DNA from 2 places in the Methylobacterium sp. 88A genome. Region 1 is predicted to be linked to the other one. Evidence: predicted binding sites of a transcription regulator. Region 1 holds the regulator's gene; the other holds the start of a gene.
What was found. The regulator PhoB, encoded in region 1, activates phosphate uptake and scavenging genes when phosphate is short. The targets are predictions, from matches to a motif close to TGTCATNNANCTGTCAT.

Region 2: the regulator PhoB is predicted to act here: its motif matches at 2,264-2,280, upstream of A3OM_RS0103790 (UDP-2,3-diacylglucosamine diphosphatase).

The regions. Positions count from the first base shown of each region.
Region 1 covers NZ_AQVT01000001.1:294,741-299,979, forward strand. The annotation lists gene pstA (phosphate ABC transporter permease PstA) at 1-690, shown strand, start outside; gene pstB (phosphate ABC transporter ATP-binding protein PstB) at 737-1,555, shown strand; gene phoU (phosphate signaling complex protein PhoU) at 1,648-2,373, shown strand; gene phoB (phosphate regulon transcriptional regulator PhoB) at 2,464-3,165, shown strand; gene A3OM_RS23350 (calcium-binding protein) at 3,388-5,239, opposite strand, start outside.
Region 2 covers NZ_AQVT01000001.1:819,049-824,287, reverse strand. The annotation lists gene A3OM_RS0103800 (D-2-hydroxyacid dehydrogenase) at 1-376, opposite strand, end outside; gene A3OM_RS0103795 (aminotransferase class V-fold PLP-dependent enzyme) at 485-1,693, opposite strand; gene A3OM_RS0103790 (UDP-2,3-diacylglucosamine diphosphatase) at 2,327-3,154, shown strand; gene A3OM_RS0103785 (glycosyltransferase family 1 protein) at 3,151-4,221, shown strand; gene A3OM_RS0103780 (ribonuclease HII) at 4,341-4,991, shown strand; gene A3OM_RS0103775 (PA0069 family radical SAM protein) at 4,954-5,239, opposite strand, start outside.

The sequences.
Region 1 (5,239 bases):
ACCCCCGGCCCCGGATCGGAAGGCGGCGGCATCGCCAACGCCATCCTCGGCAGCCTGGTCCTGACCCTGATCGGCATCGTCATCGCGACGCCGGTGGGCGTCATGGCCGGCACCTATCTCGCCGAGTACGGCCGCCACTCGAAGCTCGCCGACGTGATCCGCTTCCTCAACGACATCCTGCTCTCGGCGCCCTCGATCCTGATCGGCCTGTTCGTCTACACCCTGATGGTGCGGCCGATGGGGACCTATTCGGGTTGGGCCGGCGGCGTGGCGCTGGCCATCATCGCCACCCCGGTGATCGTGCGCACCACCGAGGACATGCTCCGCCTCGTGCCCTCGACGCTCCGCGAGGCCGGCGCGGCTTTGGGCGCACCGCCCTCCGTCGTCATCAAGAGCATCACCTGGCGCGGTGCCAGCGCCGGTATCGTCACCGGCATCATCCTGGCGCTCGCCCGCATCGCCGGCGAGACCGCGCCGCTGCTCTTCACCGCGCTCAACAACAACAGCTGGTTCTCGCCCAACCTGATGGGCGGCATCCCGAACCTTCCGGTGATGATCTACCAGTTCGCCCTCTCGCCCTACTCGAACTGGCAGCAGCTCGCCTGGGCCGGCGCCCTCCTCATCACCGCCACGATCCTCGCCCTCTCGATCGTGGCCCGCTTCGTCATCAAGAGCGAGCGGGCGCGCTGACCCCGCGCCCCCGTCCCATCCAGCCCTCGACAAGGACACGCACCCGATGAACGCCGCTCCCGCGATCACGCAAGCTCAGCTGACCGGCCGCCACAAGGCCGACGAGCAGGCCCCCGTGCGCATCGCCGTGAAGGACCTGAACTTCTATTACGGTTCCTTCCACGGCCTGAAGTCGGTCAACCTCAACTTCCACGACCGGCAGGTCACCGCGCTGATCGGCCCGTCCGGCTGCGGGAAGTCGACCCTCCTGCGCACCTTCAACCGGATCTACAGCCTCTACCCCGAGCAGCGCGCCGAGGGGCAGATCCTCCTCGACGGCCAGAACGTCCTCGACGCCAAGGTCGATCTCAACGAGCTGCGCTCGCGCATCGGCATGGTGTTCCAGAAGCCGACGCCGTTCCCGATGTCGATCTACGACAACGTCGCCTTCGGCCTGCGCCTCTACGAGAAGCTGCCCAAGGCCGATCTCGACGTCCGCGTCGAGGAATCCCTGCGCAAGGCCGCCCTGTGGGACGAGGTGAAGGACAAGCTCAAGCAGTCCGGCATGGGCCTGTCGGGCGGCCAGCAGCAGCGCCTCTGCATCGCCCGCACCGTGGCCCAGCGTCCCGAGGTGATCCTGTTCGACGAGCCGACCTCGGCCCTCGACCCGATCTCCACGGGCCGCATCGAGGAACTGATCGAGCAGCTGCGCTCCGAGTTCACGATCGTCATCGTCACGCACAACATGCAGCAGGCGGCACGCATCTCGCAGTTCACGGCGTTCATGTATCTCGGCGAGCTGGTGGAGTTCGGCCCCACCACGCGGATCTTCATGAACCCCGAGAAGCGCCAGACCCAGGACTACATCACCGGCCGCTTCGGCTGAGCCCGCCGGGGCCGCGTTCCGCGGCACCGGACCCGATCCCGATCCTACGCGATGCAGGCCGCCCGAGGCGGCCTCGGTCGAGGAGTGCGAGCATGCCCAACCACATCGTCAGTTCCTACGACACGGAACTGGAAAACCTGCGCCGCTCGATTTCCGAGATGGGCGGGATCGCCGAGAAGATGATGACCGATTCCGGCAACGCCCTGGTGCGCCGGGACGTGCCCCTGGCCCAGGCGGTGATCGGCGCCGACAAGCGCCTCGACGCCCTCCAGCACGAGATCGAGGAGCGGGCGATCCTGCTCATCGCCAAGCGTCAGCCCCTCGCCATCGACCTGCGCGAGACGGTCTCGGCCATCCGCGTCTCGAACGATCTCGAGCGGATCGGCGACCTCTCCAAGAACGTCGCCAAGCGCGTGGTGGCCATCGCCGAGCAGATCCAGCCGCAGAAGATCGTCATCGCCGTCCAGCACATGGGCGACCTGGTGCAGGAGCAGCTGAAGGACGTCCTCGACGCCTATGCGAGCCAGGACGTGAAGGCCGCCCTCGACGTCTGGGAGCGTGACGACGCCATCGACGCGCTCTACAACTCGCTCTTCCGCGAATTGCTGACCTACATGATGGAAGACCCGCGCAACATCTCGTTCTGCACGCACCTGCTGTTCTGCGCCAAGAACATCGAGCGGATCGGCGACCACACCACCAACATCGCCGAGACGATCCACTACCTCGTCACCGGCACGAACGAACTGGCCGAACAGGATCGCCCGAAGAACGACGCATCGAACTACGCCACCGTGTCGTTGCCCGCCAGCGCCTGACCGTCCCTCCGGTCGGGCCATTCCGGCACGATCGTCGCGCGGCCGTCCCGTGCGTGACGGGACGGCCGCCCTCACCCTGAAAACACCCGCATGAGTACGCGCATCCTGATCGTCGAGGACGAGGAGGCCCTCACCCTTCTCCTCCGCTACAACCTCGAGGCGGAGGGCTTCGTCGTCGACACCGCCGCCCGCGGCGACGAGGCCGATCTGCGCCTTCAGGAGCAGGTGCCCGACCTCGTCCTCCTCGACTGGATGATGCCCGGTCTCTCCGGCATCGAGCTCTGCCGCCGCATCCGCGCCCGGCGCGAGACCGAGCGGCTGCCGGTCATCATGCTGACGGCGCGCGGCGAGGAGGGCGACCGCATCCGCGGCCTCGGCACCGGCGCCGACGATTACATCGTCAAGCCGTTCTCGGTGCCGGAACTGCTCGCCCGGGTCCGCGCGCTCCTGCGCCGGGCCAAGCCGAGCCACGTGGCGGACCTGCTCATCGCCGGCAATATCGAACTCGACCGCGTCAGCCACCGCATCCGCCGCCAGGGCCGCGAGATCCATCTCGGCCCCACCGAGTTCAAGCTCCTCGAATTCCTGATGCAGAGCCCCGGCCGGGTATTCTCGCGCGAGCAGCTCCTCGACGGGGTCTGGGGCCACGACGTCTATATCGACGAGCGCACGGTGGACGTGCATGTGGGCCGCCTGCGCAAGGCCATCAACCGCCCGCGCCAAAGCGACCCGATCCGCACCGTGCGCGGCTCCGGCTATTCCTTCGACGAGATGTTCTCGACGGACGAGTGAGAGCGGGTCCGGCTTCGCGCCGCTCCGCCTGGAACGAGCGCCCGGATCTCGACGACGGGAGGTCGCCGCGGCTGCGGGCTGCCACCGGGCAACGAGGCCGGGAGTTCGACCCCGGAACTCTTTACGGGCCGCTTCGGCATGATCTCGGGGGCACCATGGGGCCTGAACGTCCGAGCAGCCCTGGCCGAATGAGTCTCATTCGGCCAGGGCGTGTCGGGACGCTTACGCCAGCAGGAAATCGAGGTGCGTCAGCGTCGCCTTATCGTGGTTGTCGATGATGGCGAACTGGACCGCCTTGGCCGTGGTGCCGCTGCCATCGGCGTCGTAGGACAGGGCACCGGTGTCGCGATTGTAGAGGATGCGGTCGTCCGCATCGATCTTCGCGCCGGCCACACCCAGGTCCTTGAACGCCGCCGCGAGGTCATCGGCCGAGAGCGCCGCGAAGATGCTCTTCGAGAACTGGATCGTGTCGATCCCGGCCGAGAAATCGGTGATGTGGTCGATATTGGTCGCGCCGAGCTTCGTGCTGAACACGAAGGTATCCTCGCCCGCCAGACCCGTCAGCGTATCCGCCCCGAGGCCACCGTCGAGATGGTTGGCGCCGGCATTGCCCTTGAGCACGTTGACGAGCGTGTTGCCGGTGGCGTTGAGGGATCCGGTCCCGGTGAGCGTCAGGTTCTCCACGTGGGACCCCCCTAGCGAGAAGGACACCGACGCCTTGACGAGGTCGATGCCGGTGCCGTCGCTCCCCTCCACGGCTTTGTCGCGAATGTTGTCGACGATGTAGGTGTCGGAGCCGGCACCGCCGATCATCGTGTCCGCGCCCGTCTTACCGTCGAGGACGTTGACGCCGGCATTGCCCCTGAGGACGTTGTCGAGCGAGTTGCCGGTGGCGCTGAGATTCCCGGTGCCGGTCAGCGTCAGGTGTTCCACGTAGGAACCCCCGAGCGAGAAGGACACGGATGCCTTGACGAGGTCGGTGTCACCGCCGCCGCTCACTTCGACGGCTTTGTCGCCGATATTGTCGACGATGTAGGTGTCCGATCCCGCGCCGCCGGCCATGATGTCGGCGCCGGCCTTGCCGTCGAGGAGGTTGGCGGCGGCATTGCCGGTGAGAGTGTTGGCGAGAGCGTTGCCGGTGCCGTTGAGTGCAGCCGTGCCGACTAGCGTGAGGTTTTCGACGTTGGCCGCCAAGGTCAAGCTGATGGACGAGCGGACGGCGTCGATGCCGCGATCGGCCGCCTCGACGACAACGTCGCCGGCATTGTCGACGACATAGGTATCATTCCCCGCATACCCGGTCATCGTGTCGGCGCCGCCCTTGCCATCGAGGAGGTTGGCGCCGTTGTTGCCGACAAGCGCCTGAGCGAACTCGTTGCCGGTGAGGTTCATCGCGCCCGTGCCCGTCGCTTTCGCCGTGGCCAGGGTCTCGATCGCCTGTCCGGCGGCGAGGACGTAGCTGACGCTCGTCTTGACGGTGTCCTGCCCGGCATCCTTCGCTTCGAAGACGCGATCGCCGGATTGATCGACGACGTAGGTGTCGTTGCCGGCCTCGCCGTACATCCGGTCCGCACCGAGATGACCGTCGATGTCGTCGTTGCCGGCGCCGCCGTGGATCGTGTTGCTCAGGACGTTGCCCGTGAGACGGTCGTTGAACCTGCTGCCTTCGAGGTTCTCGATGCTCAGGAGGCGATCCTTTTCCGCCCGGATCGTCGTTATGACGGGAGGGGGGGTGACGATGCCTCCGGGGCCCTCGCCGGGGTAAGGGTCCGGTTGGAACACGGTCACCTTTTCGGGGACGATCTCCTGCCAGCCCTGCAAATCGAGGGAGACGGTCACGCCAACGGTCGCCGACTTGTAGCTCGCCGTGTCGCTGCCGGCGCCCCCATCGAGACGGTCGTTGCCCGCGCCACCGTCGAGCACATCGTTGCCGGTGCCGCCGAGCATGATGTCGTCGCCACCCTTGCCGTAGAGGGTATCGTGGCCGTCACCATTGGCGCCGAAGACCGTATAATCGATGTTGCCACCGCCGCCCTTGAGCGTGTCGTTGCCATCACCCCCGATGAGCGTATCG
Region 2 (5,239 bases), 520 kb from region 1:
GGCGCACGGAGTTCGCGTATGGCACGATGGCGCGCCGCAGGGCGAACATCAGGCCGATCACGTGCTCGGGCACGGTGTTGAAGGCGTAGTTGCGGATATTGACGACCGTGATGCCGAGTTCCTTGGCGACGGCCTTGTCGACGACATCGGTGCCGGTGGCGGCCACGGCGATGAGCTTGAGGTCGGGGAGCTGCTTCAACGTCTCGGCGCGCATGGGCACCTTGTTGATCAGCGCGATCTCGGCCCCCTTCAGGCGCTCGACGATCTCCTCCGGCGTCCAGGTGGAGTCGTACTCGGTATATTCGTGCGGGAAATTGAACTCACGCACCTTGGCGTCGAGGGATTCACGATCGAGGAAGACGATTTTGTGCGCCATTGGAACCCTCAAGCGACGTTCCGCGCCGAGCGCGACGTTACGCGATACACGCTTCTATAGACGATGCCCCGGGGCCGGCGAGATGCCGGCCCCGGGAAACAGCTTCGATCAGGACTTGGCGAGGGGGTTCTCACGCAGGTAGCTAGAGGCGGCGGCGACGCCGGAGCCCGGCTGCACCTTCACGCCGTTGTCGAGCATGGCCATTTCCGCGCCGGCGATGGCGCCGAGAAGCGAGAGCTCGTTCAAGTCACCCACGTGGCCGATGCGGAACACCTTGCCGGCCACCTGGCTCAGACCCGCGCCGAGGGCGAGGTTGTAGCGCACGAAGGCGTGCTTGATGATCGCGGCGGCGTCGATGCCCTCGGGGACGAGGATGGCCGTCACCGTGTCCGAGTTCCACTTGGCTTCCTTAGCGCAGGTCTTGAGACCCCAGGCCGCCACGGCCTGGCGGGTCGCCTCGGCGAGTACGGCATGGCGGTGGTAGACGTTCTCGAGACCTTCTTCCCGCAGGCAGGCGAGTGCCTCGCGCAGGCCGTAGAGAAGCGGCAGGGCGGGGGTGTAGGGGAAGTAGCCGGCGCCGTTCTGCTTCTGATGGTCGGCCCAGTCGAAGTAGACATGCGCGAGACGGTCGTTCGGGCCCGACGAGGACTCGGCGGCCTTGAGCGCCTTCTGGCTGACGCAGATCACGCCGAGGCCGGCGGGGAGCATCAGGCCCTTCTGCGAGCCGGCGATGGCGCAATCGACCTTCCACTCGTCGGCGTAGAACGGCAGCGAGCCGATCGAGGACACGCCATCGACGAAGAGAAGTGCCGGGTGGCCGGCCGCGTCGATCGCCTTGCGCACGGCACCGATGTCGCTGGTGACGCCGGTGGCGGTCTCGTTATGGACCGTCATGACGGCCTTGATCTCGTGGTTCGTGTCGGCGCGCAGCGCCTCCTCGATCCGCTGCGGGTTCGCACCCGTGCCCCACTCTTCTTCCTGAACGATCACGTTCAGGCCCAGACGCTGGGCCATGTCGATCCACAGGTGGCTGAACTGGCCGAAGCGCGAGGTCAGTACCGTGTCGCCGCGATGCAGGGTGTTGGTCAGTGCCGATTCCCAGATGCCGGTACCCGAGGCCGGGAACAGGAAGATCGTGCCCTCGGTCGAGCCGAACACGGCCTTGGTCTCTTCGAACAGGGGCTTGGTCAGCGTCGGGAAATCCACCGAACGGTGATCCTCGGAGGGAACGATCATCGCCCGCTGGACGCGGTCGGGGATGTTCGTGGGGCCCGGAACGAACAGATGGTTCCGACCCGGCCGTCTCGTTGCCGCCATGTTGTGTCTCCGGTTCTTCTTCGGTTCGCGCGCACGCATCGTGCGACGCTGGGATCGAATACGGTGGTCCGAGGTCGCGATCCGGCCTGATGGGCAGCCGGGACGGTTCCTAAGCTTTGGGAAAGAAACGGCGGCGCTGCCAGGAGGCCCGGCTGCCGCGCGTCCGTCTGGAGGAGAAGGCACGGTCCACGATCGTCGGCGGAAGGCGCGAGGCCCGCCTCGTGCCATCACCGATGACTGCGAGTTCCGGAGCGCTCGACGTGACTGCCTTCGACTGGATCAAGCCTCTCTCCGTTGGCCGGGGCGCGCGAATACCGCACACTCCCAGGGCCTTGGACGTCGTTTCTCACCTCGTCGGCAACCTTGATTCCGCCTCGCATGGGCTCCGGACACGCGCTTTCCAGCGCGATCCGGTGGGTCACCTTGATCGGGACTATGCCGGGGTTCGCCACCGAAGGAAAACGCAAAAAACTTCCCGGCCACTCAAAAAATTTGTCGCGCAGTGCAACATCCGCGCGATGCGGTTGAAGTAGTCGCATTGCAAGGCGAGCCACGGGGCGAGACAGCGCACGTCATCAAACTGATACGGGAATCCGGTTTGGCTCAATGCACCGAAGCCGTTCGGAGTGGGTCGTGGGCGAAGATACAGAGAAGACGATCCGCGTGAGGACGCTCTTCCTGTCCGATATGCATCTGGGCACGAAGGGCTGTCAGGCAGGATTGTTGCTGGAATTCCTGCGGGATTACGATGCCGACGAGATCTACCTCGTCGGCGACATCGTGGACGGGTGGCAGCTCAAATCGGGCTGGTTCTGGCCGCAGAGCCACAACGACGTGGTGCAGAAACTGCTGCGCAAAGTGCGCAAGGGCTCGACGCTGATCTACATCCCCGGCAACCACGACGAGTTCCTGCGCGATTATCTCGGCATGACGTTCGGCGGGATCGAGGTGGTGGACGACCGGATCCACGTCGCCGCGGACGGCAAGCGCTACCTCGTCATCCATGGCGACCAGTTCGACATGGTCGTGCGGCATGCCAAATGGATCGCCTTCCTGGGCGACGGGGCCTACACGTTCGCGCTCTTCATCAACACGCATCTGAACACGATCCGGCGTCGCCTCGGCCTCGCCTATTGGTCGCTTTCGGCCTGGGCGAAGCTGAAGGTGAAGAACGCCGTCAACTTCATCGGAAAGTTCGAGGAGCTGCTCAGCGCGGAGGCCAAGCGCGTGGGCGCGGACGGTGTCATCTGTGGACACATCCACCATGCCGCGCACCGGCAGATCGCCGGGCTGACCTATCTGAACACCGGGGATTGGGTGGAATCCTGCACCGCCATCGTCGAGCATTACGACGGCACCATGGAGGTGCTGCATTACCCGAGCGTGTTGCGGGCGCGGGCCGCCGCGGAAGAAGCGGAGCGCAGCGCGGTCACCGTCGGTCCGGCGCGGGCTGTCGCGTGAGGCTGTTGATCGCCACCGATGCGTGGCACCCGCAGGTCAACGGGGTCGTCCGCTCTCTCGAGAACATGGCGGCGGCGGGCCAGGAGCTCGGCTTCGAGACCGTGTTCCTGACCCATCAGGACTTCGCCTCGGTGCCGCTTCCGGGATATCCGGAGATTCGGCTGTCTTATGCGACCAAGGGCAAAATCGCGCGCCTATGGTCGGATCTCGCCCCGACTCATGTCCATGTGGCCACCGAGGGGACCGTCGGTTACGCGACCCGGCGCTATTGTCTCGCCCATGGCCGCCCTTTCACCACAAGCTATCACACGCGCTTTCCCGAATACCTCGCCGCCCGTGCGCCCGTTCCCGAAAGCTGGAGCTACGCCTGGCTGCGGCGCTTTCACGGCGCGGCGAGCGGGACGATGGTCTCGACCCCTTCCCTCGAGCGTGACCTCGCCTCACGCGGATTCGGCAACCTGATGCGCTGGACGCGGGGGGTCGATACGGACCTCTTTCGCCCCGCTGGGCCGGATGACGTCCCGCCCGATGCCCTGGTCGGATTGTCCGGACCGTTCTTTCTCTTCGTCGGCCGGCTGGCGGTGGAGAAGAACGTCTCGGCCTTCCTCGATCTCGACCTGCCGGGTACCAAAATCGTGGTCGGAGACGGCCCTGACCGGGCACGCCTCGCCGGCCTGTATCCAAAGGCCCGCTTCCTCGGCACCCTGACCGGCGCGGCGCTCGCCCGCATCTACGCGGCAGCGGACGTCTTCGTGTTCCCGAGCCTCACCGACACGTTCGGCATCGTCCTGCTCGAAGCCCTCGCCTGCGGCGTTCCCGTGGCGGCCTATCCGGTCACAGGCCCCCTCGACGTCATCGGCGGAACCGGTGCCGGAATCCTCGGACCCGACCTGCGCGAGGCGGCGCTCGCCGCCCTGTCGATCCCCCGCGAGCGCTGCCGCGCAGAGGCCCTGCGCTACACCTGGGGCGAGAGCGCGCGCCAGTTCTTCACCAACATTTCGCTGGCTCACGGCACAGGTCTTCCCACGCCCCGGCGCCGGGCGTTCCGGGCGGCAGCTGCGGTGTAGCCCGAAGCCGTGGCGATGACCTTCCGGCCTCCTCGTCCAGAGAGTTCGGCCACGCTCACACACGTTTCTCACCCAAATCCCGGTGACCGGTCTTTGGGTGAGGTATATCCAATGGTCCAATGACCAAACCATTCGCCGACCCCGTCGCCAGCACCCTCCCCGCGCTCATCGGCTGCGACGAGGTCGGGCGCGGTGCCCTGTGCGGCCCCGTGGTCGTGGCGGCGGTCTGGTTCAATCCTGCCGTGTTCCCGGCCTCCGTGCTGGCCTGCCTCGACGACAGCAAGAAGCTCGACCGGGCAACGCGCGAGCGCCTGACGCCTCTGATTCGCGAACATGCCGAGGTGGCGGTGGCGGCCGGGTCACGGCAACTCGTGGACCGGATCAACGTCCGCGCGGCGACCCTCGACGCCATGCGGCGAGCGGTGGAGAAGCTCGGCCTCGAAGCGCCCGTGGCCGTGGATGGGCGCGATGCCATCCCCGGCCTGTCCTTGCCGTGCCGGGCGGTGATCGGCGGCGATCGGCTGGTGCCCCAGATCGCGGCGGCCTCCATCGTCGCCAAGACCTTGCGGGACGATCTCATGCGGGTTCTGGCCGGCCGTCATCCGGCCTATGCCTGGGATCGCAATGTCGGCTACGGCACCGCGGCTCATCTCGCCGGTTTGGCGAGCCTCGGCCGCTCCGCGCATCACCGGGTGAGCTTCACCAAGCGTTTCGCGTCCTCGCCCTCTGTCGTCACAACAGGCGCAGCTGTGCCCTGGACGCCGCTGTAGGATCGAAGAGATCCGTGCGCAGGGAGATGCGCGCATCGGCATAGCCGAGGCGTTGCTTTGCCAGCCGCATGCGTTGGCCGATGAGATCGGCATAGGCCCCGCTGCCGGTCATCCGCCGGCCGAAAGTCGCATCATAGGCCTTGCCGCCACGGGCCTCGCGCACGAGCGACATCACGTGCCGCCGGCGCCCCGGATAATGCTCGGCGAACCAGTCGTTCACGAGGTCGTCGAGTTCGAGCGGCAGCCGC